Regions from separate parts of the Pseudomonas sp. S30_BP2TU TE3576 genome, predicted to be linked through region 1. Evidence: predicted binding sites of a transcription regulator. Region 1 holds the regulator's gene; each other region holds the start of a gene.

Region 1 (7,887 bases):
TGGCCAGCGCGCTGCGCAACGGGCGGCGAGCCGTCTGGGCGCGCGTCCGGTGCCGACTTGCGAGGTGCCGGTGCTGTTTTCCGCAGAGTTGGCAGGGGGGCTGTTCGGCAGTTTCCTGTCGGCGATTTCCGGCGGCAGCCTGTACCGCAAGTCATCGTTCCTTGAAGGCACGCTGGGGCAGAAGCTGTTTCCGGAGTGGCTGACCATCGACGAGCGCCCACACTTGATGCGTGCGATGGGCAGTGCGGCGTTCGATGGTGATGGTTTGGCCACCTACGCCAAACCGTTCGTCGAAAAAGGCGAGTTGGTGTCGTACATCCTCGGCACCTACTCTGGCCGCAAGCTCGGAATGCCAAGCACGGCCAACGCCGGCGGCGTGCACAACCTGTTCGTCACCCATGGCGATGAAGACCAGGCGGCCTTGCTGCGACGCATGGGGCGCGGGCTGTTGGTCACCGAGTTGATGGGCCAGGGGCTGAACATGGTCACCGGTGATTATTCCAGGGGTGCGGCGGGTTACTGGGTCGAGAACGGCGAAATCCAGTTCGCGGTCCAGGAAGTGACCATCGCTGGCAACATGCGCGACATGTTCAAACAGATCGTCGCCGTGGGTAATGACCTGGAGCTGCGTAGCAACATTCGCACGGGCTCGGTACTGATCGAGCGGATGACGGTGGCGGGTAGCTAAGCTTTGCGCTAAACAAAAAAGGCGTGCCACCCATCGGGTGGTACGCCTTTTTTTGCGACTTGAATGGGGCCTGCAGGAGCACGGCTTGCCGTTACTGGACGACGTTTATTCGCCTTCGTCGAAGTAGTTATTGATCAGGGCCACCAGCGCGTCCATCGCTTCCTGTTCCTGCTCGCCTTCTGTGCTCAGATGGATTTTGGTGCCCTTACCGGCAGCGAGCATCATCATGGCCATGATGCTTTTGCCGTCGACTGTGGATTCAGGTGTGCGTCCTACCCTGATCGTGCAGTCCTTGAACTGGCCGGCGACCCCGACGAATTTTGCAGACGCCCGGGCATGCAGCCCCAGCTTGTTGATGATTTCGATTTCCCGAGCAGGCATCGCGATGTGAATCCTTTAGCTGAGGTCGCGGTGGCGAACCTGGACGTTCTTCAGGGTTTTTTGCAGCGCCTGCCCCAAACGCTCGGTCAGGTAGACGGAGCGGTGATGTCCGCCTGTGCACCCAATGGCAATGGTGACGTAGGCGCGGTTGCTGGCGGCAAAACGAGGCAGCCACTTTAGCAGGTATGTGGAAATGTCCTGGAACATCTCTTCCACATCCGGCTGTGCCGCCAGGTATTCGGCAACCGGTTGATCGAGCCCGGACTGTTCGCGCAATTCCGGTTTCCAGTAAGGGTTGGGCAGGCAACGCACATCGAACACCAGGTCGGCGTCCACCGGCATGCCACGCTTGAACCCGAAGGACTCCACCAGGAACGCGGTGCCCGGCTCGGGCTGATTCAACAGGCGCAGTTTGATGGCGTCGCGCAGTTGATACAGGTTCAGGCTGGTGGTGTTGATCTTGAGGTCGGCGAGGTCGGCAATCGGCCCGAGCAGGACGCTCTCAACGCTGATGGCTTCGGCCAGCGAGCGGTTGGCGTTTGTCAGGGGGTGCCGTCGGCGGGTTTCCGAGAAGCGCTTGAGCAGGGTTTCTTCGTCAGCGTCCAGATACAGGACATCGCACTGGATGTGGCGGCTGCGGACTTCTTCGAGCAGCTCGGGGAAGCGTGACAGGTGACTGGGCAGGTTGCGGGCGTCAATGGAAACGGCGACCAGCGGTTGTAACAGCTCGGTATGAATCAAGGCGCGTTCGGCCAGCTCCGGCAACAGACCGGCAGGCAGGTTGTCGATGCAGTAGTAGCCGTTGTCCTCAAGAACATTGAGGGCGGTACTTTTACCTGAGCCGGAACGGCCACTGACGATGATCAAGCGCATGATTACTGACCGTTTTGCTCATCCAGGACTACCTGATACAGGGCTTCGTTGCTTGCAGCATGACGCAGCTTTTCGCGTACATCCTTGCGGTCGAGCATGCTGGCGATCTGTCGCAGCAGTTCAAGGTGCGCATCGGTAGCGGCTTCCGGGACCAGCAGTACGAACAGCAGGTCAACCGGCGCGCCATCGATGGCGTCGAAATCGATAGGGGCGTCCAGGTGCATCAATGCACTGATGGGCGAAACACAGCCCTTGAGACGGCAATGTGGAATAGCGATGCCGTTGCCAAAACCGGTGGAACCGAGTTTTTCACGGGCAATCAGTGCCTCGAAGACATCTTGCATCTCCAGAGCCGGCACTTCGCGGGCGATCAGATTGGCAATTTGTTCGAGAGCTTTCTTTTTACTGCCGCCCGGCACGTTCACCAGGGAACGGCCGGGGGTCAGGATACTTTCAAGTCGGATCATGGGTAGGGAGTGTTAACGACCGGTTGCGCCCTGAAGGAGGCTCTGGGTCTTTTCCTTATGCTTTTTGAGTTGTTTATCCAGCTTGTCGGTGAGTGCGTCGATCGCGGCGTACATATCGGTATGTTCCGCGTTTGCGACCACTTCATTCCCGGGAATATGCAGCGTGGCTTCGATTTTCTGCTTCAGTTTTTCGACGGTCATCGTGACCTGCACATTAGTGATCTTGTCGAAATGTCGCTCCAGTCGTTCGAGTTTTTCGCCGATGTAGGTGCGAAGAGGTTCGGTCACTTCCAGTTGGTGTCCACTGATGTTGACTTGCATACAGCTTCTCCTTCGTTGCCAGTGCATAAAGCGGTAGATCAGATGATCTACCACTGGAACGCTGTGGCGTGGCCCTACATCAACCGCTTGCGTTCACTCGAAGGCGCGATCCCGAGGGATTCGCGGTACTTGGCGACGGTACGGCGGGCCACCTGAATGCCTTGTGCCTCCAGTAAACCAGCGATCTTGCTGTCACTCAACGGCTTTTTCTGATTTTCCGCGGCAACCAGTTTTTTGATGATCGCGCGGATCGCCGTGGACGAGCATTCACCGCCTTCGGAGGTGCTTACATGACTGGAGAAAAAGTATTTCAGTTCATAAATGCCCCGGGGGGTGTGCATGAACTTCTGGGTGGTCACCCGTGAAATCGTCGACTCATGCATGCCGACTGCTTCGGCGATGTCATGCAGGACCAGCGGCTTCATGGCTTCGTCGCCATATTCGAGGAACCCGCGCTGATGCTCGACGATCTGGGTGGCCACTTTCATCAGGGTTTCATTACGGCTTTGCAGGCTCTTGATGAACCAGCGGGCCTCCTGCAACTGATTGCGCATGAAGGTGTTATCGGCACTGGTGTCGGCGCGGCGCACAAAACCGGCGTACTGGGCGTTGACCCTTAGCCGTGGCACCGATTCCTGATTCAGCTCCACCAGCCAGCGCTCGTTGTCCTTGCGCACGATAACGTCAGGAACGACGTACTCGGCTTCAGTGGACTCGATCTGCGAGCCTGGGCGTGGGTTGAGGCTCTGGACCAGCTCGATGACCTGGCGCAGTTCATCTTCCTTGAGCTTCATGCGGCGCATCAACTGGCTGTAGTCGCGGCTGCCAAGCAGGTCGATGTAGTCGGTGACCAGGCGCTTGGCCTCGGCCAGCCAAGGGGTTTTGGCAGGCAGCTGGCGCAGTTGCAGCAGCAGGCATTCGCCCAGATTGCGGGCGCCGATGCCGGCGGGCTCGAATTGCTGGATGCGATGCAGGACAGCTTCGATTTCGTCCAGTTCTATGTCCAGTTCCGGATCGAAGGCTTCGAGGATCTCCTCGAGGGTTTCATCCAGATAGCCCTGATTGTTGATGCAGTCGATCAGGGTCACGGCGATCAGACGATCGGTGTCGGACATCGGGGCCAGGTTCAGTTGCCACAGCAAGTGGCTTTGCAGGCTTTCGCCGGCCGAGGTGCGGGTGGTGAAGTCCCACTCGTCATCATCATTGCTGGGCAGGCTGCTGGCGCTGGTCTGGTAAACGTCTTCCCACGCGGTGTCGACGGGGAGTTCGTTGGGGATGCGCTCGTTCCAGTCGCCCTCATCGAGGCTGTCAACCGTCGGGGCGCTTTCCTGGTAGGAGGGTTCCTGAATGTCGGTGTTGGGCTTTTGTTCGGTGTTGTCGGCCAAGGGGTCGGAATTGTCGAAGTCGTCGCCTTCTTCCTGGCGTTCGAGCATCGGATTGGACTCCAGGGCCTCCTGGATTTCCTGTTGCAGGTCCAGGGTCGACAATTGGAGCAGGCGGATGGCCTGTTGCAGCTGCGGTGTCATCGTCAGCTGCTGGCCCATTCTCAAGACTAGCGATGGTTTCATGGCAGGGGCTTAACACCTTAATTCGCCGGCGCACATGCGCCATCCACTACAGGGCGCCGGGGCGCCAAACATAAGCAAATTATATGCCCGAAACTGAAGTGTTTGCCTAGAGCGCAGTAACAATAAAAACCTGTTGATTTTTATTGTTACTGCGGTCTGGCATTCGCCATGACTGCTTCAGCGCTTACAGGCGGAACTCATGGCCAAGGTACACTTCCTTGACCAGGTTGTTGGCCAGGATGGTTTCAGCGTCACCTTCGGCGATCAACTGGCCGTCGTTGACGATATAGGCCGTTTCGCAGATATCCAGGGTTTCACGAACGTTGTGGTCCGTGATCAGCACGCCAATGCCTTTGGCCTTGAGGTGGTAAATAATCTGTTTGATGTCGCCGACCGAAATCGGGTCCACGCCGGCGAAGGGTTCGTCGAGGAGGATGAATTTCGGATTGGTGGCCAGGGCGCGGGCGATTTCCACGCGACGGCGCTCACCGCCGGACAGGCTCATGCCGAGGTTGTCGCGGATGTGGCTGATGTGGAATTCCTGCAGCAGGCTTTCCAGTTCCTTTCGACGACCAGCCTTGTCGAGTTCCTTGCGGGTCTCGAGGATGGCCATAATGTTGTCGGCTACCGACAGTTTGCGAAAGATCGATGCTTCTTGCGGCAAGTAGCCGATACCGGCCTTTGCGCGGCCGTGCATCGGCTGGTGGCTGACGTCGAGGTCGTCGATCAGGACGCGGCCCTGGTCGGCCTGTACCAGGCCGACGATCATGTAGAAGCAAGTGGTTTTGCCGGCACCGTTGGGGCCAAGCAGGCCGACGATCTGACCGCTGTCGATGGATAGGCTGACATCGCGCACGACCTGGCGGCTCTTGTAGCTCTTGGCCAGATGCTGAGCTTTCAGAGTTGCCATTACTGGGCCTTTTGCTCGTCGGTTTTCTTTTTCGGCTGGATCACCATGTCGATGCGCGGGCGCGACTCGGTGACCTTGCTGCCCGTGGCGCGACCGGCGCTGGCGAGCTTCTTGACCGTGTCGTAGACGATTTTTTCGCCTTGGGTGACGTTGTTGTCCTTGTCGACAACTTTGGCCTTGTCGATCAGTACGACGCGGTTTTGCGCGGCGTGATACTGGATGGTCACGCCCCAGCCCTGAACAGGCTTGGTATCGCCGGCCGTTTGCAATTGCTCGAAGTACGCCAGATTGCCCACCGAGGTCACTACGTCGATGTCACCGGTCGGAGTGCGGGTGATGGTAACGGTGTTGCCTGTCACCTTCATCGAGCCTTGGGTGATGATCACGTCACCCTTATAGGTGGCGATACCTTGCTTGTCGTCCAGTTGGGCATCGTCGGCCTGAATGCGGATAGGCTGCTGTTGATCTTCCGGCAGAGCCCAGGCGCTCACGCTTCCCAGTGCTGCGCTCAGACTGAGCAAAATCGGGAGGGTTTTAACGAGCCTCATACTGTCCTCTTACGTTCGATAGCAGGTGTATCCTGCTTTCTTTCAAATACGCCTTCATTCCCTTGCCAGTCGATACACCGCCAGCGCCGTCGATTCTAACGTCTTGCTCGGTCTGCGCATATTGCTGCTGCGGGAACACGGTCATGCGGGTGCTGGTGATCAGGGTCTTGCGGTTTTTCTCGTCGAAACGCGTGATACGCACGTCATCGATCAGTTCGACCTGTGTGCCGTCAGGGTTGACCTCGCCGTGCAGGCTCTGGACGTGCCACGGAAATTCAGTGCCGCGGAACACATTCAGGTCGGGGTTGGTCAACAATGTCACCTCGGTCGCTTTCAGGTGCTCGACCTTGTCGGACACCAGATCATATTGCAGCTTGCCGTCCGGCAGGTACTGCACGCTGTGGGCGTTGATGGCGTAATAGTCGATCGCGCTTTCATCGACCGGCGTTACCGGCTTGTCGAGAAAGCGTTCCGGGCTGATGTTCCAGTAGCCAACCGCGGCGAAAATCGCCACGATGCAACTGAACAGCAGGGTGTTGCGAAACTTTTTGCTCAGCATAGTGGGCTCACAGGTACGCCGTATTGGCCGCATCGAGGCGGTCCTGGGCGCGCAGGATCAATTCGCAGAATTCGCGAGCGGCACCTTCGCCGCCACGGGCGAGGGTGATGCCGTGAGCGTGTTCACGCACGAAACTGGCGGCATTGGCCACTGCCATGCCCAGGCCGACGCGGCGAATCACCGGAAGGTCCGGCAGATCATCGCCGAGGTAGGCAACCTGTTCATAGCTCAGATTGAGTTGGGCCAATAGCTCATCGAGTACCACCAGTTTGTCTTCACGTCCCTGATACAGATGCGGGATACCGAGGTTCCTGGCTCGCCGTTCGACCACCGGGGTCTTGCGGCCACTGATGATGGCCGTCTGCACGCCGGCAGCCATCAGCATCTTGATGCCCTGGCCGTCGAGTGTGTTGAACGTCTTGAATTCGCTGCCGTCTTCGAGGAAGTACAGGCGCCCATCGGTCAGCACGCCATCGACATCGAACACCGCCAGTTTGATCTGTTTGCCGCGTTGCAGCAGGTCTGCACTCATTACATTACTCCTGCGCGCAGCAAGTCGTGCATGTTCAAGGCGCCGACCGGGCGGTCTTCGCTGTCGACCACGACCAGCGCGTTGATCTTGTGGTCTTCCATGATTTTCAGCGCTTCGGCGGCGAGCATCTCGGCACGCGCGGTCTTGCCATGGGCTGTCATGACCTGGTCGATGCAGGCACTGTGGATGTCGATGCTGCGGTCCAGTGTGCGGCGCAAGTCACCGTCGGTGAAGATTCCGGCCAGTTTGCCGTCGGCTTCCAGGATGACGGTCATGCCCAGGCCCTTGCGGGTCATTTCCATCAGGGCATCCTTGAGCAGGGTGCCGCGCTGGACCTGCGGCAGTTCCTGGCCTGCGTGCATGACATTTTCCACTTTCAGCAGCAGGCGTCGGCCCAGGGCGCCGCCGGGATGGGAAAAAGCGAAGTCTTCGGCGGTAAAGCCACGCGCTTCCAGCAGCGCGACTGACAGGGCGTCGCCCATGACCAGTGCGGCGGTGGTCGACGAGGTGGGTGCCAGGTTCAACGGGCAGGCCTCGTGCTCGACGTGGACGTTCAGGTTGACCTCGGCGGCTTTGGCCAGCGGCGAGTCAGGATTGCCGGTCATGCTGATCAACTGAATGCCCAGGCGCTTGATCAGTGGCAGCAGGGTAACGATTTCATTGGTGGAACCGGAGTTCGAGAGCGCCAGAATGATGTCGTCGCGGGTAATCATGCCCATGTCACCGTGGCTGGCTTCAGCCGGGTGCACAAAAAATGCCGTGGTGCCGGTGCTGGCCAGGGTCGCGGCAATCTTGTTGCCGATGTGCCCCGACTTGCCCATGCCGACCACGACCACGCGGCCTTTGCTGGCCAGAATCATCTCGCAAGCGCGTACGAAATCTGCGTCGATATGGGGTAGCAGGCCTTGCACGGCTTCTACTTCGAGGCGGATGGTGCGTTGTGCTGATTGAATCAGGTCGCTGGATTGGCTCATGTCAGAAATCGTATAGCCTGATGAAAAGGCGGCGATTATAGCGGTTATGATCGAATCCCTCACGCA
Region 2 (7,887 bases), 1.1 Mb from region 1:
ATCGTTATCGACCATCGCGCGCAGGCTCGCTCCTACAAAGGGGCAATCATCAACGTGCCATGATTTTCCAGGCGCGATGGATCTTGGCGTTGCGGGCAAAATCCGGATCGATGGTCTGCGCGGTGATGTCCTCCACCGCATAACGCTCGCCGAGATTGGCCTCCAGTTCGAACTTGCGGAAGTTGTTGGAGAAGTACAACACGCCACCGGGCGCCAGACGCGCCATGGCCAGGTCGATCAGTTGCACCTGGTCGCGTTGCACGTCGAAGACGCCTTCCATGCGCTTGGAGTTGGAGAACGTCGGCGGGTCGATGAAGATCAGGTCGTACTCGTCACGACTGGCTTCGAGCCACGCCATCACATCGCCCTGCTCCAGGCGGTTCTTGTCGGAAAAACCGTTCAGCGACAGGTTGCGACGCGCCCAATCGAGATAGGTTTTCGACAGGTCGACACTGGTGGTGCTGCGCGCGCCGCCCTTGGCTGCGTGAACACTGGCGGTCGCGGTGTAGCAGAACAGATTGAGGAAGCGTTTGCCGGCGGCCTCTTTCTGGATACGCATGCGCATCGGCCGATGGTCGAGGAACAGACCGGTGTCGAGGTAGTCGGTAAGGTTCACCAGCAGCTTCACGCCACCTTCATTGACCTCGACGAATTTGCCCTGCGCGGCCTGGCGCTCGTATTGCCGGGTGCCGCTCTGACGCTCGCGGCGCTTGACCACCACACGGCTCTTGTCGATGTTCAACGCCTGCGGAATCGCCGCCAGGGCATCGAACATGCGGGCCGAGGCCTTTTCCGGATCGATAGATTTCGGCGCGGCGTACTCCTGAACATGGACCCAATCCTGATACAGGTCGATGGCCATGGAATATTCCGGCATGTCGGCATCGTACACGCGGTAGCAGTCGATGCCTTCACGCTTGACCCACTTGCCCAGGGCCTTGAGGTTCTTTTGCAGGCGGTTGGCGAACATCTGCCCGCCTTCGCTCAGGCGCGGTTGCTCGACCACCGGAGCCGGTGCCGGCGTCGGTTTGATCGGATTACCGTTTTTGTTGAACTTGCGCTCTTGCGGTTCGTTCGGCGCCTGATCGTAGGCGGCTTGCTCGCGCTCGACCTGACGCTGTTCCGGCGTACGGCGCTCGCCGGTGACGAACTGATCCGGCAGCACCTTGATCAGCAACAGCTTGCACGGCAAGGCACCGTTCCAGAACGAATACTGCTTGTGGCTGCGGATGCCCATGCGCTTGCCCAGGTCCGGCGCGCCGGTGAACACCGCCGCTTCCCAGTTCAGGCAGGCCTGACGCAGGCGCTCGCCGAGGTTCTGGTAGAGGTAGAGCAGGCTCGCCTCATCGCCCAGACGCTCGCCGTATGGAGGGTTGCAGATCACCAGGCCTTTCTGGTTTTGGTCCGGGCGCGGCTCGAAAGTTGCGACCTCACCCTGGTAGATCTTGATCCACTCGCTCAGGCCGGCACGCTCGACGTTGTTACGGCCCGGTTGAATCAGCCGCGGATCGGCTTCGTAGCCGCGAATCCACAAGGGTGGCTTGGCCATGCCGGCCGCCGCGCGCTCGCTGGCTTCTTCGTGCAGTTTTTTCCACAGCGCCGGGACGTGACCGAGCCAGGCGGTGAAGCCCCACTGCTCGCGACGCAGGTTCGGCGCGATGTCGGCAGCGATCATCGCCGCCTCCACCAGGAAGGTGCCGACACCGCACATCGGGTCGGCCAGCGCGCCGCCTTCGGCCGCGATACGTGGCCAGCCGGAGCGAATCAGGATGGCGGCCGCGAGGTTTTCCTTGAGTGGCGCCGCGCCTTGCTGCAGGCGATAGCCGCGCTGGTGCAGGCTGTGGCCCGACAGGTCCAGGGAAAGAATGGCTTCGCCGCGGTCCAGGCGCAGGTGAATGCGCAGGTCCGGGTTGAGCTTGTCGATGGACGGACGGTCGCCTTGCGGAGTGCGCAATTTGTCGACGATGGCATCCTTGACCTTCAGCGCGCCGAAGTGGGTGTTATCGATACCCGAGCCATGGCCGCTGAATTCGACGGCCAGGGTGCCGTCATTGAGCATGTGGTCTTCCCACTCGATGTCCAGCACGCCGTGGTACAGATCTTCAGCGTCCTTCATCGGGAAACGCTTGAGCACCAGCAGCACACGGTTGGCCAGACGCGACCACAGGCACAGGCGATAAGCGGTTTCCATGGTGGCCATGCCGCGCACGGCAGAGGTGTGCTCCCGCGCTTCCTCAAGGCCAAGCCCGACGGCTTCCTCGATGAGCAGGCCTTCAAGGCCTTTTGGGCAAGTGAGGAAGAGTTCGAAACGATCGGACATGGGAATTCCAGAACCTTTAGCTAAGTGACCGGGCAACGCATTGCCGGTCCGGTTTTCAATCAGGCACTTTTCTCGAAGAGCGCCCGCGTGGCACGAAGGTGTGCCGTTCCACCCCTGCTGCCCGGGTTAAATGAGCTTAGATGCAAGGACAGATAAAAAAGTTGATGCAACAAAATGTCATAAGTCGACCCTTCGTCGAATAGTGCATCCCGGTAACGGGAGCCATTCTCACTAAAGGATTAAGTCCATCATCCAGCGCAGGGCCGATCATACCGGGGTTTGGCCAATAAATACGGTAAAACGCGCTGTTACTTATGGCCTTAGCACATGAACAGTTACGTTCTTATGACAAAACGATCATTCCCTCGATGTGACGCATTGGTTAGAACTCAACTCAGGTTGGCGCCGCAATGACGCCAACACCTTGGCTCGTCACGCCGGCAGCGAGCCCCCAACGGCAGAGTTTTTCTGCCAGACCTCAATTGAGGTCGACGCGATAAATACAGTCAACAAGTGAGGGCAACACCCTATGAGAAGACTTAAGCGTGATCCGTTGGAAAGAGCATTTTTGCGCGGATATCAATATGGCGTTGGTGGTAAATCCCGTGAGCTTTGCCCATTTACTCTACCGTCGGTACGTCAAGCCTGGATCAATGGCTGGCGAGAAGGACGCGGCGACAACTGGGACGGTATGACCGGCACTGCGGGAATCCACAGACTCAACGAACTTCACGCCGTCGGCTAATTACAGGGCAAAACACTCCGACACGACAATCTGATTTTGTACTGAATTAACCACGCACGTCCCATCCGGACGGCGGGCTGCGGCCCAGGGGCTCCTTTGAAGGAGCCCTTTTTTATGCCTGCAAAAAAAACCGACCTTGAGCTGCGAATGCACCACCTGTGGGAGCGAGCTTGCTCGCGATAGCGGCTTAACATTCAACAATGATGTTGGCTGTGAGTGCGCCATCGCGAGCAAGCTCGCTCCCACAGGGGTTAGCGCAAGGCGGCGATGGCGTCGACGGACTCGCGAATCAGCGCCGGGCCCTTGTAGATGAAGCCCGAGTAGATCTGCACCAGGCTCGCGCCCGCAGTGATTTTCTCTGCCGCGTGCTTGCCTTCGGTAATGCCGCCGGCAGCGATGATCGGCAGGCGACCGCTCAGCTCCGATGCCAGTACTTTCACGGTGTGGGTGCTCTTGTCGCGAACCGGTGCACCGGACAAACCACCGGCTTCGTCGCCATGCTCCATGCCTTCGACGCCTACGCGGCTCAGGGTGGTGTTGGTGGCGATGACGGCATCCATTCCGGTTTCGATCAGCGCTTGCGCAACTTGCGCGGTTTCTTCGTCGCTCATGTCCGGCGCGATCTTGATCGCCAGCGGTACATGTTTGCCATGACGCAATGCCAGTTCCGCGCGGCGCTCGGCCAGATCGGCCAGCAACTGCTTGAGCGAATCGCCAAATTGCAGGCTGCGCAGGCCCGGTGTATTCGGAGAACTGACGTTGACCGTCACATAGCTGGCGTGGGCGTAAACCTTGTCCAGGCAGATCAGGTAGTCGTCCACGGCACGCTCGACCGGCGTATCGAAGTTCTTGCCGATGTTGATGCCCAGCACCCCCTTGTACTTGGCCGCCGCCACGCGGGCCAGCAGGTGATCGACGCCGAGGTTGTTGAAACCCATGCGATTGATGATCGCCTCGGCTTCCGGCAAACGGAACAGGCGTGGCTTCGGGTTGCCCGGCTGCGGACGTGGGGTGATGGTGCCGATTTCGACAAAACCGAAACCCAGTTGGGCAAAACCATCGATGGCCGCGCCGTTCTTGTCCAGACCGGCGGCCAGCCCCACCGGATTCGGGAAGTCCAGGCCCATGACATTCACAGGCATTTTCGCCGGAGCCTTGCACAGCAAGCCGTTGAGCCCAAGACGCCCGCCCGCGCCGATCAGGTCCAGGGACAGATCGTGGGAGGTTTCCGGGGAAAGTTTGAACAACAGCTGACGGGCCAGGGTGTACATGGGCGGATTTGACTCGATTGGCGGCGAATTGAGGCGGCGATTATAGCCGGGCACGGGGTGGCAAGCGAGGCGTGAGATCAAATCAACCGTTAATGGCATATGCCTTGCACCACTCCAGGCACCGGCCCCCATTCCAACGTCGGGATGGGTGCAAAGACAATGGCGTCGTCCCCGGCCTGCTCATGCAAGTACTCGGGACGACGTTTTTTTTGCAAGGTGAACACGCAATGAACGAACCGTCAGCCGGCCCTCTGGCCTGGGTCAATGGCAGCGATGCCCCGGAAAAAACCGAAATCAATCTCGGCTTCATGGCCCTGAGCGACTGCGCCTCGGTGGTGGTCGCCGCTACCCAGGGCTTTGCCCAGCCCCACGGCTTGACCCTGAACCTCAAGCGTCAGTCGTCCTGGGCCAACCTGCGGGACAAACTGGTCAGCGGCGAACTCGATGCAGCCCACAGCCTCTACGGCCTGATTTACGCCGTTCACCTGGGCATCGGTGGCGTGGCCGCGACCGACATGGCGGTGTTGATGGGCCTGAATCAGAACGGCCAGAGCATCAATCTGTCCCGCGGTTTGCAGGCACTCGGGGTGAGCACTCCTGAAGCACTGGATCGGCACGTGCACCAAACTCGCCCAAAACTCACCTTCGCCCAGACTTTTCCAACCGGCACCCACGCCATGTGGTTGTATTACTGGCTCGCCAGCCAGGGCATTCACCCGCTACTGGATGTCGACAGCGTCGTGGTGCCGCCACCGCAAATGGTCGCGCACCTGCGAGCCGGGCGTATCGACGGGTTCTGCGTCGGCGAACCCTGGTCCGCCAGCGCGGTGCAACAGGACCTCGGCTTCACCCTGGCCACGACCCAGACCATCTGGCCCGATCATCCGGAAAAAGTCCTCGGCTGCACCCGTGCGTTCGTCGAGCAATACCCCAATACCGCGCGGGTGCTGGTGATGGCGGTGCTGGAGGCCAGCCGCTTCATCGAAGAAAGCACCGAGAATTGCCGCAGTACCGCACAATTGCTCAGTGCCGCGCAGTACCTTGACGCACCACTGGACTGCATCGAACCGCGCCTGCTGGGCGAATACGCCGACGGCCTCGGCCATCGCTGGCAAGACCCGCACGCACTGCGCTTGCACGGGAATGGCAAGGTCAACCTGCCGTACCTGTCCGACGGCATGTGGTTCATGACCCAATTCCGCCGCTGGGGTTTGTTGCGCGATGACCCGGACTATCTCGCAGTGGCCCGGCAGGTGCAGCAACTGGACCTGTACCGTGAAGCCGCCAGTGCCGTCGGCGTCGCCTCGTCAGCCGGGGAGATGCGCAGCAGTCAGTTGATCGACGGCAAAATCTGGGACGGTTCGGACCCGGCCGGTTATGCCCGCAGTTTCAAACTGCACGCCATGAGCGACAGCTCGCACCGATCCGCCAGCCGCTGACAGGAGACGATGAACATGCTGCGTATCCTGCTGATCAACGACACCGCTAAAAAAGTCGGACGCCTGAAGGCCGCCCTGACCGAGGCCGGATTCGAGGTCATCGACGAATCCGGCCTGACCATCGACTTGCCCGAACGCGTCGAAACGGTGCGTCCGGACGTAATTCTGATCGATACCGAGTCACCGGGGCGCGATGTCATGGAGCAAGTGGTGCTGGTGACCCGCGACCAGCCACGACCGATTGTGATGTTTACGGACGAACACGACCCCGGTGTGATGCGCCAGGCAATCCAGTCCGGGGTCAGTGCCTACATCGTCGAAGGCATTCACGCACAACGCCTGCAGCCGATTCTCGATGTGGCCATGGCGCGCTTCGAAAGCGATCAGGCCTTGCGTGCCCAGCTGCATGCCCGCGACCAGCAATTGGCCGAGCGCAAGCGCATCGAACTGGCCAAAGGGCTGCTGATGAAAATGAAGAACTGCAACGAGGAAGAGGCCTACACACTGATGCGCCGCCAGGCGATGAGCCGACAGCAGAAGCTGATTCAAGTGGCGGAACAGATTATTGCCATGAGCGAATTGCTTGGCTGAAGTCCTGTGGTGAATGTTCTATCGCCTTCGCGAGCAAGCCCGCTCCCACATTCGACCGGGATCAAATGTGGGAGCGGGCTTGCTCGCGAATGGCGGCGCCCCCGGTTTCGGTAGTTGGCACAAATCTGGCTAAGTAATCACCACAGGTAACCAACGGCGGTTGCCCCACCTACGACAAAGACGTCGCTCATCTCATTTGCCCTTGGCGAATCGGGTGGCGGCGTTTTTTCGTTTTGGCCCCACAGCACGGGGCCGGTGGTGCGGCCGTAACGGCGCCCCACCTGCAAGCTCATGACTCCTTCCGAGACTCTTCACAGCTGAGGTGCGCGATGAATTCAAGCTTCTGGAAATCCGGCCATACCCCCACATTGTTCGCAGCCTTCCTCTATTTCGACCTGAGCTTCATGGTCTGGTACCTGCTCGGACCTTTGGCGGTACAAATCGCCGCCGATCTGCACCTGACGACACAGCAACGCGGGCTGGTGGTCGCCACACCCATTCTGGCCGGGGCGGTGTTGCGCTTCGTAATGGGGATGCTGGCTGATCGCCTGTCGCCCAAAACCGCCGGCCTGATCGGCCAGGTTATTGTGATCTGCGCCCTGTTCGGCGCCTGGAAACTCGGTATCCACAGCTACGAACAAGCGTTGCTGCTGGGGCTGTTCCTCGGCATGGCCGGCGCTTCTTTCGCCGTCGCCCTGCCCTTGGCATCGCAGTGGTACCCGCCACAGCACCAAGGCAAGGCCATGGGCATCGCCAGCGCGGGGAACTCGGGCACGGTGTTCGCCGCATTGATCGCACCGGTGCTGGCGGCGGCATTTGGCTGGAGCAACGTGTTCGGTTTCGCCCTGATCCCGTTGATCCTGACCCTGGTCGTTTTCGCCTGGCTGGCCCGCAACGCCCCCGAGCGGCCAAAAGCCAAATCCATGGCCGACTACTTCAAGGCCCTGGGCGATCGTGACAGCTGGTGGTTCATGTTTTTCTACAGCGTGACATTCGGCGGCTTCATCGGCCTGGCCAGCGCCCTGCCCGGTTACTTCAACGATCAGTACGGCTTGAGCCCGGTGACTGCCGGCTACTACACGGCTGCCTGCGTGTTCGGTGGCAGCCTGATGCGACCCTTGGGCGGCGCGCTGGCTGACCGGTTCGGTGGCATTCGGACCCTGCTGGCGATGTACACCGTTGCGGCGATCTGCATTGCCGTGGTCGGTTTCAACCTGCCGAGCTCCTACGCCGCACTGGCGCTTTTCGTCTGCACCATGCTCGGTCTGGGTGCAGGCAATGGCGCGGTATTCCAGTTGGTGCCGCAGCGTTTTCGTCGGGAAATCGGCGTGATGACTGGCCTGATCGGCATGGCTGGCGGCATCGGTGGTTTTGCCCTCGCGGCCGGCATGGGCGCGATCAAGCAAAGCACTGGCAGTTATCAACTGGCGCTGTGGTTGTTCGCCAGCCTCGGCATACTGGCGTGGTTCGGCCTGCACGGTGTGAAACGGCGCTGGAGAACCACCTGGGGTTCGGCCGCCG
Region 3 (7,887 bases), 780 kb from region 1:
GATCCGGCGGCGTCGACCACAGGTTGCGGGCGATGTTGGCCAGCTGGCTGCGGATGTCGGTGAGCTTGTCGGCGCTTTTCGCGCAGACTATCAGCGCGCCGGTACGGTCGCGGTACAGGCCGAAGTTCTTCGAGCACGAACTGGTGATCAGCAGTTCCGGCAACTCGGCGGCGAACAGCCGGGTCGACCAGGCATCCTGTTCCAGCCCATCGCCGAATCCTTGATACGCGAAATCGATCAGTGGCAGCAGTTCGCGCTTGCGTACTACCTCCAGCACCCTCTGCCAGTCATCCCGGGACAAGTCGAAACCGGTCGGGTTGTGGCAGCAGGCGTGCAGCAAGACCACGTCACCCTTGGGCGCTTCATTGAGCGCTGCCAGCATACCGTCGACGTCGAGACGGTTGTCACTGCCGACGTAAGGGTAGTGACTGACCTTGACCTTGGCGGCCGCGAAAATGCTTTCGTGGATCGGCCAGGTCGGGTTGCTCAGCCACACGCCGCGCCCCGGCAGGCATTGGGCGATGAAGTCCGCGCTCAGGCGCAATGCACCCGTGCCACCCGGTGTCTGGGTGGCGCCGGCGCGTTGTGCGCTGATCAGTGTCGAGTCGGCACCCAGCACCAATTCATTGATTGCCTTGCCGAACGCCGGCTCGCCGTGCCCACCAATGTAGGTCTTGGTGGACTGACGATCCACCAGGCGCTGCTCGGCAAGCTTCACCGATTCGAGAATCGGCGTCAGGCCCTGGGCGTCTTTGTAGACACCCACGCCCAAATCGAACTTGCGCGGGTTCGGGTCCTGCGCGTAGGCCTCCATCAGGCCGAGGATCGGGTCGCCAGGCACTCGACCGATGGCGTCGAAATGCATTACTTGCGCCCCTCGGCGTCCTTGGCCACTTCGTCGGTGCGCGCGGCCATGATGAAGTCGTTGCGGTGCAGGCCCTTGATCGAGTGGCTCCACCAGGTCACGGTGACTTTGCCCCACTCGGTCAGCAGGCCCGGGTGATGGCCTTCGGCTTCGGAGATTTCACCGACGGCATTGGTGAACGCCAGGGCGTGCTTGAAGTTCTTGAACAGGAAGACCTTTTCCAGCTGCATGATGCTGTCACGTACTTCGATGTTCCAGTCCGGGATCTGCTTGATCAGGATCGGCAGTTCTTCATCGCTGACTTGTGGGGCGTCGGCGCGGCAGGCTTCGCAATGGGCTTGGTTCAAAGTGGACATGGTGTGTTTCCCGTAATCGAGTGTTTTTATATCGGTCGACAGTACCGTCACGCTAAACCAAAGCGACGGTGACTGACAGACTCACTTGTCAGCAAAAGTCGCGGATCACGCAGCCTTTGGCGGAAATTTCGGTGTGTGCAGACCCATCTGCATCGCTTGCTTGACCATGCCCATGATGTCTTCGTGGGCCAGGTCGAACAGGCGCTTGAGGTTCGGCAGAACGAAATACAGGGGTTGCAGGATGTCGATGCGGTACGGCGTGCGCATGCATTCCAGCGGGTCGAAGGCTTGGTGTTCAGGCTCGTTCGACAGGCTGTAAACGGTTTCCTTGGGTGAAGACAGAATGCCGCCGCCGTAGATGCGCTGGCCTTGCGGGGTATCGACCAGGCCGAACTCGATGGTCATCCAGTACAGGCGCGCCAGGTACACGCGTTCTTCCTTGGACGCCTTGAGGCCAAGTTTGCCGTAGGTGTGGGTGAATTCGGCGAACCACGGGTTGGTCAGCAGCGGGCAGTGACCGAAGATCTCGTGGAAAATGTCCGGCTCTTGCAGGTAGTCCAGTTCTTCGCGGGTACGAATAAAGGTCGCCACCGGAAACTGCTTGCTGGCCAGCAATTCGAAAAAGGTCTGGAAGGGAATCAGTGCGGGAACCCGGGCAACTTGCCAGCCGGTGGTTTCACCGAGGACTTTGTTGATTTCGCCGAGTTGAGGAATGCGGTCGTGGGGCAGACCGAGTTTTTCGATACCGTCCAGGTACTCCTGGCACGCACGCCCTTCGATCACTTTCAGTTGGCGAGTGATCAGCGTGTTCCACACCGCGTGTTCTTCGGCGGGGTAGTCGATAAAACCTTGCGCATCGGGCTCGCGAGCCACGTATTGCGTCTGCTTCATACTGCTCTCCTGCTAGGGGATTTCGTTCTTGTTATGTACTGCTATGGACCTAGAAATACCCCATGGATTGCACTGTTGCAGCAGGTGTTCGGCGTCTCGGGCAGGAAAGTTCCTCGATAATCGTAAAGTTTTCGTTACGAATGGGGCGTGGTCGCGCAGCTATTGAGATTTACCGGTTTGAAAAACCCTTTGCCTGTCACATAATCTTGACGACTATCTGAGCGCCTCGGCAGAAAAATATGCCCGAAGGCGCTGCAATACCCTTGTGGGAGCGAGCTTGCTCGCGATGAGGGTGTGTCAGAAGAGATTAATTTGCATGACCCACCGCTATCGCGAGCAAGCTCGCTCCCACAGGTTCAATCACTGCATTTTCGGGCCTTTATATGCGTATCAAAGTCCACTGCCAGAACCGCATCGGCATCCTGCGCGACATTCTCAACCTGCTGGTGGAGTACGGGATCAACGTGGCCCGCGGCGAGGTGGGCGGTGAGCATGGCAATGCCATCTACCTGCATTGCCCGAACCTGATCAACATTCAGTTCCAGGCCTTGCGACCGAAATTCGAAGCGATTGCCGGGGTTTTTGGCGTCAAGCGTGTAGGGCTGATGCCCAGCGAGCGTCGGCACATGGAGCTCAATGCACTGCTCGGTGCGCTGGAGTTTCCGGTGCTGTCGATCGACATGGGCGGTTCCATTGTCGCGGCCAACCGTGCGGCGGCGCAGTTGTTGGGTGTGCGGGTCGACGAGGTGCCGGGGATTCCCCTGTCGCGGTACGCCGAAGATTTCGATCTGCCGGAGCTGGTGCGCGCCAACAAGTCGCGGATCAACGGGCTGCGGGTCAAGGTCAAGGGGGACGTGTTCCTGGCCGACATCGCGCCGCTGCAATCGGAACATGACGACAGTGAGGCCATGGCCGGTGCGGTGCTGACATTGCATCGCGCCGACCGGGTGGGCGAACGCATCTATAACGTGCGCAAGCAGGAATTGCGTGGCTTCGACAGCATCTTCCAGAGTTCGAAAGTGATGGCCGCCGTTGTGCGCGAAGCGCGGCGCATGGCGCCGCTGGATGCGCCGCTATTGATAGAAGGGGAAACCGGCACCGGCAAAGAGTTGCTGGCGCGGGCCTGCCATTTGGCCAGTCCTCGCGGGCAGTCGCCATTGATGGCGCTCAATTGCGCCGGTCTGCCGGAGTCCATGGCCGAGACGGAATTGTTCGGTTATGGTCCGGGTGCCTTCGAAGGAGCGCGGGCCGAAGGCAAGCTCGGGCTGCTGGAACTGACGGCGGGCGGTACGCTGTTTCTCGATGGCGTCGGGGAAATGAGCCCGCGCTTGCAGGTGAAATTGCTGCGCTTCCTGCAGGACGGTTGCTTCCGTCGTGTGGGCAGCGATGAAGAGGTCTATCTCGATGTGCGGGTCATTTGCGCGACCCAGGTCGACCTGTCCGAATTGTGCGCGCGCGGCGAGTTCCGCCAGGACCTGTATCACCGCTTGAATGTGCTGTCGCTGCACATCCCGCCGTTGCGCGAATGCCTCGACGGCTTGACGCCGCTGGTGGAGCACTTCCTCGATCAGGCCAGTCGGCAGATCGGATGCCCGTTGCCCAAGCTCGCCCCGGCAGCCATGGAGCGACTCAGTCATTACCATTGGCCGGGTAACGTGCGGCAATTGGAGAACGTACTGTTCCAGGCGGTTTCCCTGTGTGACGGGGGCACGGTCAAGGCCGAGCACATTCGTCTGCCGGATTACGGCGTGCGTCAGCCCCTTGGCGATTTTTCGCTGGAGGGTGGGCTGGACGAAATCGTCGGGCGTTTCGAGAAAGCCGTGCTGGAGCGGTTGTATTCCGAGCATCCGAGCAGTCGACAGCTGGGTAAGCGGTTGGGGGTTTCGCATACGACCATTGCCAACAAGCTGCGTGATTATGAGGTGGGCAAGGACAACACCTGAGTCTCTGGCGAGCGAGTTTTTGTGGCGAGGGGGCTTGCCCCCGTTGGGCTGCGAAGCAGCCCCAAGCCATGCAGTCAATTTCTGTCAGGTAAAACGCGTCAAATGGATTTGCGGCCGCTACGCGACCGAACGGGGGCAAGCCCCCTCGCCACAGAATAATGAGGTGAACTCTTGCCACCCACCGGCATGACACCGCCGGTTTTTCGTCTCTGATACAAATCACAAATCCCCTCTGAATCCTCAAAGTCCCCTGTTTGCCGGGCCTCGCGCCGCCAAAAACAAGTTGGTCTGCAAATTGCTTATGGCTCAGCAGTACAGCAGTGGACGGCAAACGTCCGGCAGGCAGAGGAAAGAGTGTGGACAAGTACCTTTATGTGGCAATGACCGGCGCCAGCCAGAATGCACTGGCGCAAAAGGCTCATGCCAACAACCTCGCGAACATCTCCACCAACGGCTTCCAGAAAGACCTGGAGCAGGCCCGTTCGATGCCGGTGTTCGGTGACAGCTTTCCGGCGCGTGCGTTTGCCATGTCCGAACGCCCGGCCACCGACTTCTCCCCTGGCTCGCTGGTGGAAACCGGCCGCGACCTCGACGTTGCAGTTCAAGGTGGTGGCTGGATCGCCGTGCAGACGCCCGATGGCGGTGAAAGCTATGTGCGCACCGGCAGCCTGAACGTTGACGCCCTGGGCGTGCTGCGTGCCGGCAACGGCATGCCGGTCATGGGCAATGGCGGGCCGATTGCCGTGCCGCCCGAGCAGCAGATCGAAGTCGGTGAGGACGGCACCATCAGCATCCGTGCGATGGGCGAAGGGCCTCGAGTGATGGCTGAGGTCGACCGCATCAAGCTGGTCAACCCGGACCTGAAGAACATGACCAAGGGCCTGGATGGTTCGATCCATACCAAGGACGGCAAGCCGGCGCAGGTCGATGCCAACGTCAAGCTGGTGTCCGGGTTCCTCGAGTCGAGCAACGTCAATGCCGTGGAAGAGATGACCTCGGTACTGGCCTTGTCCAAGCAGTTCGAGCTGCACATCAAGATGATGAACACCGCCAAAGACGATGACCAGGCCATGGCTCGGGTCTTGCAGATCAGCTAATTACCAGAACGTCGCGCCGTAAAACAGGCGCACGAGGAGAATCGAATGCTTCCGGCTCTATGGGTTGCCAAAACAGGTCTGTCCGCCCAGGACACCAACCTGACCACCATTTCCAACAACCTGGCGAACGTGTCGACCACGGGTTTCAAGCGTGACCGCGCCGAGTTCCAGGACCTGCTTTACCAGATCAAGCGTCAGCCAGGCGCCCAGTCGACCCAGGACAGCGAACTGCCGTCGGGTCTGCAACTGGGTACCGGTGTGCGTATCGTCGGCACCCAGAAGAACTTCACCGCCGGCAGTCTGCAAACCACCGAGCAGCCACTGGACATGGCCATCGACGGTCGTGGTTTCTTCCAGATCCTGCAACCGGACGGCACTACGTCCTACACCCGCGACGGTACGTTCCACCTGGACTCCAACGGCCAGATCGTGAATGCCAGCGGTTTTGCCCTGGAGCCGGCGATTGTCATTCCGAACGACGCGCAGACCTTCACGGTCGGTCGCGACGGCACCGTGTCCATCACCGTTGCCGGCAACCCGGCAGCCCAGGTGATCGGCAACCTGCAAACCGCTGACTTCATCAACCCGGCGGGCCTGCAGGCAGTGGGCAACAACCTGTTCCTGGAAACCGCCGCCAGTGGCGCGCCGCAAGTGGGTACGCCGGGCCTGAACGGTTTCGGCACCACCCTGCAGAACACCCTGGAAACGTCCAACGTCAGCACCGTTGAGGAAATGGTCAACATGATCACCACCCAGCGCGCCTACGAGATGAACTCCAAGGTGATCTCCACCGCCGACCAGATGCTCTCGTTCGTAACGCAGAATCTGTAATCAAGTCTATGGGGCGGCCATGAGGCTGCCTGCAACACCGTGAGGTAGGGTCATGAATCGCTATGTATCTGTTCTGGCACTGAGTGGGATCGCCGCGCTCGCAGGTTGCGTTCCTGCGACGCCCAAGCCCAATGACCCTTACTACGCTCCGGTGTTGCCGCGCACGCCGTTGCCGGCGGCCGCGAACAATGGCTCGATCTACCAGGCCGGTTTCGAACAGAACCTCTATAGCGACCGCAAGGCGTTCAGGATCGGTGACATCATCACCATCACCCTGAACGAAAGGACCCAGGCCAGCAAAAACGCCAACTCGCAAATTGGCAAGAACAGCAAGGCCAACATCGGCCTGACTTCGCTGTTCGGCACCAGCGCCACCACCAACAACCCGTTCGGTGATGGCGACCTGAGCCTGAGCGCCAGCTACGAAGGCGACCGCGCCACCAAGGGCGACAGCAAGGCGGCGCAGGGCAACACCCTGACCGGCTCGATCACCGTGACCGTCGCCGATGTGTTGCCTAACGGCATCATCGCGGTGCGCGGCGAGAAGTGGATGACCCTCAATACCGGCGATGAACTGGTACGGATTGCCGGCCTCGTTCGCGCCGATGACATCTCTACCGACAACACCGTGTCGTCGACCCGTGTCGCCGATGCGCGCATCACCTACTCGGGCACCGGCTCGTTTGCCGATGCGAGTCAGCCAGGCTGGTTCGACCGTTTCTTCCTCAGCCCGCTGTTCCCTTTCTAGGTGGCTACGTTGAATTTCAGAAGTCTCATGATGGCTGCGTTCCTGATGTCCACAGCCTTCAACGTTCAAGCCGAGCGCCTGAAGGACATCGCCAGCATTTCCGGCGTGCGCTCCAACCAATTGATCGGTTACGGCCTGGTGGTCGGGCTTAACGGCACCGGTGACCAGACGACGCAGACCCCGTTCACCCTGCAGACCTTCAACAACATGCTCTCGCAGTTCGGCATCAAGGTGCCGCCGGGTTCGGGCAACGTGCAGTTGAAGAACGTCGCGGCGGTGTCGATCAGTGCCGATCTGCCAGCGTTCGCCAAGCCGGGGCAGCAGGTCGACATCACCGTTTCGTCCATCGGCAACTCCAAGAGTTTGCGCGGCGGCACCTTGCTGCTGACGCCACTCAAGGGTATCGACGGCAACGTCTACGCGGTCGCGCAAGGCAACCTGGTGGTTGGCGGTTTCGATGCCGAAGGTCGCGACGGCTCGAAGATCACCGTCAACGTTCCGTCGGCCGGTCGCATCCCCGGTGGTGCATCGGTGGAGCGTGCGGTTCCGAGCGGTTTCAACCAGGGCAACAGCCTGACACTGAACCTCAACCGTTCCGACTTCACCACAGCCAAGCGCGTCGTCGACAAGATCAACGACATGCTCGGCCCTGGCGTGGCCCAGGCTATCGACGGCGGTTCGATTCGCGTCACGGCGCCGCTCGATCCGAGCCAGCGGGTCGACTACCTGTCGATCCTGGAAAATCTGGAAATCGATCCGGGCCAGGCGGTGGCGAAAGTCATCATCAACTCCCGTACCGGCACCATCGTGATCGGCCAGAACGTCAAGGTTTCCCCGGCCGCCGTGACCCACGGCAGCCTGACCGTGACCATCACCGAAGACCCGATCGTCAGCCAGCCGGGCCCTCTGTCCAATGGCACGACGGCGGTGGTGCCGCGTTCGAAAGTCAATGCCCAGCAGGAAGCCAAGCCGATGTTCAAGTTCGGCCCAGGCACGACCCTCGACGAGATCGTGCGTGCGGTGAATCAGGTCGGCGCGGCACCGGGTGACTTGATGGCCATCCTCGAAGCATTGAAGCAGGCCGGCGCCCTGCAAGCCGACCTGATCGTGATCTGAGGACGGCCATCGTGGATATGCGCAAGAGCGGTCTGGTCAG
Region 4 (7,887 bases), 1.1 Mb from region 1:
TAGGAAAAAACCTTTCAGCGCTCCCTTCAATGACAAATTCCAGACAAAAAAATGCCCGGCAAGCCGGGCAAGTTTTGTTATGCGCGTGCTTACAAGTTGTAGCCGCGTTCGTTGTGAAGCGCCAGATCGATGCCGACCGCTTCTTCTTCTTCGTTGATCCGCAGCCCCATGACCGCATCCAGCACCTTGAGGATGATGAACGTGGCGATTGCGGTGTAGATCACCGTGAAACCCACGCCCTTGCACTGAATCCACACTTGCGCGGCGATGTCGGTCACGGTGCCGAAGCCACCCAGGGACGGCGCGGCGAACACACCGGTCAGGATTGCGCCGAGGATACCGCCGATACCGTGCACGCCGAAGGCGTCCAGGGAGTCGTCATAGCCGAGCTTGCGTTTCAGGGTGGTCGCGCAGAAGAAGCACACCACGCCAGCCGCCAGGCCGATTACCAGTGCGCCCATCGGGCCGACGGTACCGGCAGCCGGGGTGATTGCCACCAGGCCGGCAACCACGCCCGAAGCGATACCCAGTGCGCTAGGTTTGCCATGGGAGACCCACTCGGCAAACATCCAGCCCAACGCAGCAGCAGCGGTAGCGATTTGCGTCACCAGCATCGCCATACCGGCGGTGCCGTTGGCCGCAGCGGCGGAACCGGCGTTGAAACCGAACCAGCCGACCCACAGCATGGCCGCGCCCATCAGGGTGTAACCGAGATTGTGCGGCGCCATTGGCGTGGTCGGGAAGCCTTTGCGCTTACCCAGCACCAGGCAGGCAATCAGGCCGGCCACACCGGCGTTGATGTGCACCACGGTGCCGCCGGCGAAGTCCAGCACGCCCCAGTCCCACAGCAGGCCGCCATTGCCGGACCAGACCATGTGCGCAATCGGCGCGTAAACCAGGGTGAACCAGATGCCCATGAAGACCAGCATCGCAGAGAACTTCATCCGCTCGGCGAAGGCGCCGACGATCAACGCCGGGGTGATGATCGCGAAGGTCATCTGGAAGGTGACGAACACTGCCTCAGGGAACAGCGCCGCAGGGCCGGTCAGGCTGGCTGGCGTGATGCCGGCGAGGAATGCCTTGCCCATGCTGCCGAAGAACGAATTGAAGTTGACGACGCCCTGCTCCATGCCAGTGGTGTCGAACGCGATGCTGTAGCCATAAATAACCCACAGGACGCTGATCAGACCGGTAATGGCGAAGCACTGCATCATCACGGAAAGAATGTTTTTCGACCGAACCATGCCGCCGTAGAACAGCGCAAGGCCGGGAATGGTCATGAACAGCACCAAGGCTGTCGAGGTCATCATCCAGGCGGTATCGCCGGAATTGAGGACTGGGGCCGCCACTTCGTCTGCCGCCATGGCCAGGCCGGGCATTACGAGGGACAAAAGGGCTCCTAGCCCTGCGAATTTACGCAGAGTCATATTGTTTTCTCCTGGGGCGTTGGGTTTGTGGCGGCTTAGATAGCGTCGGTATCGGTTTCGCCGGTACGGATGCGAATCGCCTGTTCCAGATTGACCACGAAGATCTTGCCGTCACCGATCTTGCCGGTGTTGGCAGCCTTGGTGATGGCCTCGATTACCCGGTCCAGATCCTTGTCGTCGATAGCGACGTCGATCTTCACCTTGGGCAGGAAATCGACCACGTATTCCGCGCCGCGATACAGCTCGGTGTGACCCTTCTGCCGACCAAAGCCTTTGACTTCAGTGACGGTAATGCCCTGCACGCCGATCTCGGACAGCGACTCGCGTACGTCGTCCAGCTTGAACGGCTTGATGATGGCAGTGACTAGCTTCATGAAAACTCTCTCCCGAATTGGTGGACTTGCCCCAGGAAAACAAACCCGTCTCAAGTCTAAGCGCAGTGCCTGGCTTTGTAACGCATCGTCGGCCTTACCTGCCCGTCCGACGCCAGCTAACCGCTCCTTGCGAAGCACTCCCCGTGTTTCGCTTGGCGCACTGCATTCGTCACAGCGACTGCATCAGTGCATGGGTCACGAGGGACTAAGCAGAAAGCTTGCCATCTCCACAAAACTGACTGTTTTCAAGTCTTTACCGGCGGATGGCGGATACTTCGCGACAACACCTGGCACGTTACGCACAACAACGGTGCGACGCCGTCCATCCCGATGCGCGAAAACCGTGCATCCATTGCCCGCGGAAATGACTATAGACACTGCGTGATACACTGCCCGTCATTGTTTCCAGGACATTGCCCATGCTCGCGCCAAAAGACTTCCTCGACGCCCTGACCAGCACCGCCTCCCGCCTCTTCAGCGGCGACACGCCGCTGCCGAAAGCCGAAATCGAAAGCCAGTTCAAAATGTTGCTGCAGAGCGGCTTCAGCAAACTGGATCTGGTGAGTCGGGAAGAGTTCGATAGCCAGATGGTTGTACTGGCACGCACGCGGGCGCGGCTGGAGGCACTTGAAACGAAAGTGGCGGAGCTGGAAGCGAAGCTAACCCCGCCGACCGAATAAATTCTGATGTGAGATGCAGTCCCCTTGTGGGAGCGAGCTTGCTCGCGATTGAAGGTCGGAACGACCTTCCGCTTCACCTGTAGGAGCTGCCGAAGGCTGCGATCTTTTGATCCCAAGCCCCGCAACAATCCCGGCAACGTCCTACAAACATCACACCGCCGTCCGATTGCGTCGCGAAGCCTCCAGTTTCTAAGCTCATCCCCAGCTGAATGCTCAGCACTGGGTTTGGCGACCTGGAAAAAACCACAACGCATTGCGACCACATTCGATCGACGGAATTTATTCCTATCTCGAGTTATGGCGGCTGTGCGTGGGAGACCTTCGGGTCTGCCGGTTGGGTGCGTTACCGGTTCGCCAACCCGCGCATGGCTGCCACCCTTTTCGTTTGGCGACGATCAGAGGCAGTTTTCTTCATTCGATACGAGAACTGCACCATGGAAGAAAACTATCTAATCCCCCAAGTCTTCACCCGCCACAAACTCCACCTCCACGCCCTACTCCTGCAAAACCAACCTTGGTTCAGCGCCCGTGACCTCGGCCGATTACTACGCATCTACCTCAACGACCGCCAACTCCGAAAACTCGATCCCGACCAATACCAAACCACCAAAACCCTCACCTACGGCCGCATCGAAAACACCCTGCTGATCAGCGAATCCGGTGTCTACGCCATGCTCGTCTACCACTACTGCCCCGAATACCGAGCATTGCGTGAATGGCTGACCCACGAAGTCGTCCCCGCCCTGCGAGACGCCCAACACCCCACCACAACCGAACGCCCACAACTGAGCCTGCTCAACTGGCCGGAAATGTCGTTGAGCTTGCTGCACTGGAATAACCAGCCGTGGATTCGGTTGCAGGATGTGCCGCAGATGATGACAGAGCGGGAGCAGGCAAGACGCCCGGTAAAACCGTGGTGGAAGCGGGCTTCACGTGTCCTGCAGTCGCTTTGAACATTTAACGTTCAACCACGCTCGATCCGGGCTGAGCGCAACTCATAGGTCGATTGCAGATTCAGCCAGAAATCGGGTGTCGTGTTCAGGTGGACGGATAGCTTTTGCGCCAGACCAACACTGACACCGCTCCGCTGATTCACAACATCGCGTATTTCCGCCTCTGGCTCGTTCAGCGAGCGAGCCAGAGCATCGGTTGTAACGCCCAGTGGCTTCAAAAACTCCTCACTGAGAATTTCACCAGGATGAATCGGGCGCACCCCATTCCTGTTCATTCACGCCTCCTACGTCTGCATTCAGCGAGATCATAAGCAGAAACCTTCATCCGGCAAGACCATCCACGCTCTTTCACCGATGTCCTTCATCTATCTCGGCAGGGTCCTACAAAAAGCAGCTCTCCGGCCTGATTTATTCCCCGGCCCCGTTCCCCCTACGCTTTCCGCCTTGATATTCCATAGACGTTGGCAATGAGAAGAAAAGGGAAAGGCACGGACCTTCGTAACCAGACTTTTAAATCGAACGCACGGAAGCTTACCTACCAAGCATTTATTAAAAACATCGCGCCTCGTGCATTAAAAATGGACGTAACAGCTGTCAGGTTTGAGCCGATTACCGCAGCAGCGTTAGAGAAATGTCATTTATGGGAAGAAGCAACAATCTACCCATGGGATCACGTCCCCGACTGGAAGCGCAAAGATGCCAAAGGTTTGGATTTAGCAATTTGGTATGGGCAGAATCTGTGTGGCTTGTGCTATGCAACACCGCGAAGGAGCGCTCTCTGTCTGAAAGTAGTTCTTCTGCAGAGCGATCCAGACAGATCCCATCCGCTTCGTGGCTTGATCGCTCCGATCGCGATACTGGCCGCTGACTTCTATGCGCGTATGCTTGGGTGCAGAGAGATCGAAATCCAGGACCCTGATCCGAACGTTGTTTTTTATTATCGAGATCTCGGGTTCGACTTTGACCATAACAACCGCCTTGTCATCTACTTGAGCGACCAATAACATCCAATCGCAGGAGGTGCGTATGAGCCCAAAAAAGCGAAAGGCGAAGCTGTTACAAATTGTTGAGTTTCACGCCGAAGCACGTCGTTTGGCTGGAAATTTATCGGCCAATCAACGACGCTTTATTGAAGTCGCCATCGCGTGCGGTAAAGAACTTGAGCCAGGTGGTTGGTTGGCCGGTGGACGAAGCTGAATTTTTTTCGTGAAAGAAACCGTCTAAATGGCGGTTTTTTTGTACCTCGCCAATGCCCTGGTTCGTAACCGCAATATCCCGTGAAATTTTGCCCACGTAACCACCCCACCAATTCCCTCTCCCCCGTCTACCCTTCACAAACCCGCAGGAAGCGGTGCTCTTCAACTCAAGGAACGCCCATGTCCCTCTCCATCGTCCACAGCCGCGCCCAGGTCGGCGTCGAGGCACCCGCCGTCACTGTAGAAGTTCATCTGGCCAACGGCCTGCCATCCCTGACCATGGTCGGCCTGCCCGAGGCGGCGGTGAAGGAAAGCAAGGACCGGGTGCGCAGTGCGATCATCAATTCGGGGCTGCAGTTTCCGGCGCGGCGGATCACGCTGAATCTGGCGCCGGCGGATTTGCCCAAGGATGGCGGGCGGTTCGATCTGGCGATTGCCCTGGGGATTCTCTCGGCCAGCGTGCAGGTGCCGACGCTGACACTGGATGACGTGGAGTGTTTGGGGGAGTTGGCCCTGTCAGGTGCGGTACGGGCAGTTCGAGGGGTGTTGCCGGCGGCGTTGGCGGCGCGCAAGGCCGGGCGCTGGCTGATGGTGCCACGGGCGAACGCTGAGGAAGCGTGCCTGGCGTCGGGGCTGAAAGTGATTGCTGTTGACCATTTGCTGGAGGCCGTCGCGCACTTCAACGGGCATACACCGATCGAACCTTATGCTTCCGATGGACTGCTCTGCGCCAGCAAACCTTATCCCGACCTGAATGAAGTGCAAGGGCAACTTGCGGCCAAGCGGGCGCTGCTGATCGCGGCTGCAGGCGCTCACAACCTGCTACTCAGTGGTCCCCCGGGGACCGGAAAAACGTTGCTGGCGAGTCGCTTGCCAGGGCTGTTGCCACCGCTGACCGAAAGCGAGGCGCTGGAAGTGGCGGCGATTCAATCGGTCACCAGTTGTGTGCCCTTGCGTCACTGGCCACAGCGCCCCTTTCGCCAGCCCCATCACTCCGCCTCTGGCCCCGCTTTAGTGGGTGGCGGCTCGAAACCACAACCGGGTGAAATTACCCTCGCCCACCACGGTGTCTTGTTTCTTGATGAGCTTCCCGAGTTTGAACGCAGAGTATTGGAAGTCTTGAGGGAGCCGATGGAGTCCGGGCATATCGTAATCTCGCGGGCGAAAGATCGCGTGCGCTTTCCGGCGCGTTTTCAATTGGTGGCGGCGATGAACCCATGTCCCTGTGGATATCTTGGCGAGCCGAGCGGGCGCTGTTCCTGCACGCCGGACATGGTGCAACGCTATCGCAACAAGCTGTTGGGGCCATTACTCGATCGCATCGACCTGCATCTGACCGTCGCCCGGGAAACCACGACGTTGAACCCCACGGTGAAACCTGGAGAGGACAGCGCCAGTGCTGCGGCGCTTGTCGCCGAGGCGCGTGAGCGTCAGCAGAAGCGTCAGGGTTGTGCCAATGCCTTTCTGGATTTGCCGGGGCTGCGTCGGCACTGCAAGTTATCCACAGTCGATGAAAATTGGCTGGAGTCGGCTTGCGAACGGCTGACTTTGTCGCTGCGTTCGGCGCATCGGTTGCTCAAGGTTGCGCGGACGCTGGCGGATCTGCAGCAGGTTGACGGGATCAGCCGAGAGCATCTGGCGGAAGCGTTGCAATATCGGCCGGCCACGCAGTAAGTATCGAAACCGAGTCGTTCCATTCGCGAGCAAGCCCGCTCCCACAGGATAAACGGCGCCGAACCTGTGGGAGCGGGCTTGCTCGCGAAGACCAATTCAGCCGCACCTCAACGAAAGCGGTCAACCCCGGAACGCAAAACCGCCGCCAGCCTCTCCTGCGGCTTCACCGTTTCAGCTCAAGTGCACGACATCCGGCAACTTCATGGAACGGACTTCGTTTTGCAGGAAGTCGCTGAGCCGGCGCATGCGCTCACCGCCGGGCCGGGTTTTCGGCCAGACCAGGTAATAACACTCACCGCTGGCGACGGCGGTCGGCCACGGCAAACTCAGGCGCCCCTGGGCGACATCCTCCGCGACCATCAGCAGATCGCCCATGGACACGCCATAGCCCCGCGCGGCGGCGATCATGCCCAGCTCCAGGGTATCGAACACCTGCCCGCCCTTGAGCGACACCTGATCGGCCAGGCCCATGCGCTCCAGCCAGTTACGCCAGTCGCGGCGGTCCGGCGTGGGGTGCAGCAACTCGGTGTTGGTCAGGCGCTCGACATTCCACGGCTGGTCGCCCTGCAGGTTGGGCGCGCCGACCGGGATCAATTCCTCGGGAAACAGGTAACTCGCCTCCCAGTCCGGAGGGAAATGGCCGTTACTCAACAGCACCGCACAGTCGAACGGCTCGTCATTGAAATCCACGGAATCGACGTCCATCCACGCACTGGTCAGCTGCACTTCGTTACCCGGTTGCAGATGGCGAAAACGGCTGAGGCGCGCCAACAACCAGCGCATGGTCAGGGTCGACGGGGCTTTCATGCGCAGGATGTCGTCTTCGGCACGCAAGGTATTGCAGGCCCGCTCCAGCGCGGTGAAACCTTCACGAATGCCCGGCAACAGTAACCGGGCCGACTCGGTCAGTTGCAGGTTGCGGCCACTGCGATGAAACAGGCGGCAGGCAAAATGTTCTTCGAGTGTACGAATATGTCGGCTGACCGCACTTTGGGTAATCGACAGCTCTTCGGCCGCGCGGGTAAATGAACTGTGCCGCGCCGCCGCTTCGAATGCGCGCAGGGCATACAAGGGAGGAAGACGACGGGACATTGGGAAAGCTCCTATAGCGGGGTTCGTCCACCCTAGCAGAAACTCTCCAGCATGAGTTTTAATCATGCCACCCATCCTTTTTATCCCTTTGTGCAATCCTCGCAGAGCGCCGAGAATCGGTGCTTTCCTGTTCCCTTTGATAATCGAGCGTGATGACCATGCAACATCCAGCACGTACTGAACTCTGGGCCATCCTGCGGCTGGCGGGGCCGCTGATTGCCTCGCAGTTGGCGCACATGCTGATGGTCCTCACCGACACCCTGATGATGGCGCGCCTGAGTCCCGAAGCGCTGGCCGGTGGCGGGCTCGGTGCGGCGACCTATTCGTTCGTGTCGATTTTCTGCATCGGTGTGATTGCTGCCGTCGGCACACTGGTCGCGATCCGTCAGGGGGCCGGCGACATTCTCGGGGCTACCCGGCTGACCCAGGCCGGGTTATGGCTGGCATGGCTGATGGCGCTGGTCGCCGGTTTGCTGCTGTGGAACCTCAAA

The links. Region 1 encodes sigma-54, which starts transcription at its own class of promoters, with help from an activator protein. Its sites were predicted from a motif close to ANTGGCATNNANNTTGCTNT; they were not measured.
Region 2: a site for sigma-54 is predicted at 4,428-4,447, ahead of ABIA48_RS05535 (CmpA/NrtA family ABC transporter substrate-binding protein). Genes of this name have one in related genera too.
Region 3: a site for sigma-54 is predicted at 4,338-4,357, ahead of ABIA48_RS07030 (flagellar basal body rod protein FlgF). Genes of this name have one in related genera too.
Region 4: a site for sigma-54 is predicted at 2,008-2,027, ahead of glnK (P-II family nitrogen regulator). Genes of this name have one in related genera too.

Annotation. Positions count from the first base shown of each region.
Region 1 covers NZ_JBNDLK010000001.1:2,322,500-2,330,386, reverse strand. Annotated here, with positions in the region: gene pmbA (metalloprotease PmbA) at 1-688, shown strand, start outside; gene ABIA48_RS10625 (HPr family phosphocarrier protein) at 794-1,069, opposite strand; gene rapZ (RNase adapter RapZ) at 1,085-1,942, opposite strand; gene ptsN (PTS IIA-like nitrogen regulatory protein PtsN) at 1,945-2,409, opposite strand; gene hpf (ribosome hibernation-promoting factor, HPF/YfiA family) at 2,422-2,730, opposite strand; gene ABIA48_RS10605 (RNA polymerase factor sigma-54) at 2,805-4,298, opposite strand; gene lptB (LPS export ABC transporter ATP-binding protein) at 4,483-5,208, opposite strand; gene lptA (lipopolysaccharide transport periplasmic protein LptA) at 5,208-5,756, opposite strand; gene lptC (LPS export ABC transporter periplasmic protein LptC) at 5,743-6,315, opposite strand; gene ABIA48_RS10585 (KdsC family phosphatase) at 6,323-6,847, opposite strand; gene ABIA48_RS10580 (KpsF/GutQ family sugar-phosphate isomerase) at 6,847-7,821, opposite strand.
Region 2 covers NZ_JBNDLK010000001.1:1,223,446-1,231,332, forward strand. Annotated here, with positions in the region: gene rlmKL (bifunctional 23S rRNA (guanine(2069)-N(7))-methyltransferase RlmK/23S rRNA (guanine(2445)-N(2))-methyltransferase RlmL) at 50-2,320, opposite strand; gene rmf (ribosome modulation factor) at 2,850-3,065, shown strand; gene ABIA48_RS05530 (quinone-dependent dihydroorotate dehydrogenase) at 3,317-4,336, opposite strand; gene ABIA48_RS05535 (CmpA/NrtA family ABC transporter substrate-binding protein) at 4,564-5,775, shown strand; gene ABIA48_RS05540 (ANTAR domain-containing response regulator) at 5,791-6,366, shown strand; gene ABIA48_RS05545 (nitrate/nitrite transporter) at 6,696-7,887, shown strand, end outside.
Region 3 covers NZ_JBNDLK010000001.1:1,540,267-1,548,153, reverse strand. Annotated here, with positions in the region: gene ABIA48_RS07050 (amino acid aminotransferase) at 1-865, opposite strand, end outside; gene ABIA48_RS07045 (4a-hydroxytetrahydrobiopterin dehydratase) at 865-1,221, opposite strand; gene phhA (phenylalanine 4-monooxygenase) at 1,327-2,112, opposite strand; gene ABIA48_RS07035 (sigma-54-dependent transcriptional regulator) at 2,496-4,055, shown strand; gene ABIA48_RS07030 (flagellar basal body rod protein FlgF) at 4,412-5,152, shown strand; gene flgG (flagellar basal-body rod protein FlgG) at 5,198-5,983, shown strand; gene flgH (flagellar basal body L-ring protein FlgH) at 6,036-6,731, shown strand; gene ABIA48_RS07015 (flagellar basal body P-ring protein FlgI) at 6,759-7,847, shown strand; gene flgJ (flagellar assembly peptidoglycan hydrolase FlgJ) at 7,859-7,887, shown strand, end outside.
Region 4 covers NZ_JBNDLK010000001.1:3,448,688-3,456,574, reverse strand. Annotated here, with positions in the region: gene ABIA48_RS15655 (ammonium transporter) at 90-1,427, opposite strand; gene glnK (P-II family nitrogen regulator) at 1,463-1,801, opposite strand; gene ABIA48_RS15645 (accessory factor UbiK family protein) at 2,221-2,481, shown strand; gene ABIA48_RS15640 (BRO-N domain-containing protein) at 2,916-3,434, shown strand; gene ABIA48_RS15635 (HigA family addiction module antitoxin) at 3,446-3,709, opposite strand; gene ABIA48_RS15630 (N-acetyltransferase) at 3,902-4,438, shown strand; gene ABIA48_RS15625 (hypothetical protein) at 4,461-4,631, shown strand; gene ABIA48_RS15620 (YifB family Mg chelatase-like AAA ATPase) at 4,811-6,304, shown strand; gene ABIA48_RS15615 (LysR substrate-binding domain-containing protein) at 6,476-7,396, opposite strand; gene ABIA48_RS15610 (NorM family multidrug efflux MATE transporter) at 7,555-7,887, shown strand, end outside.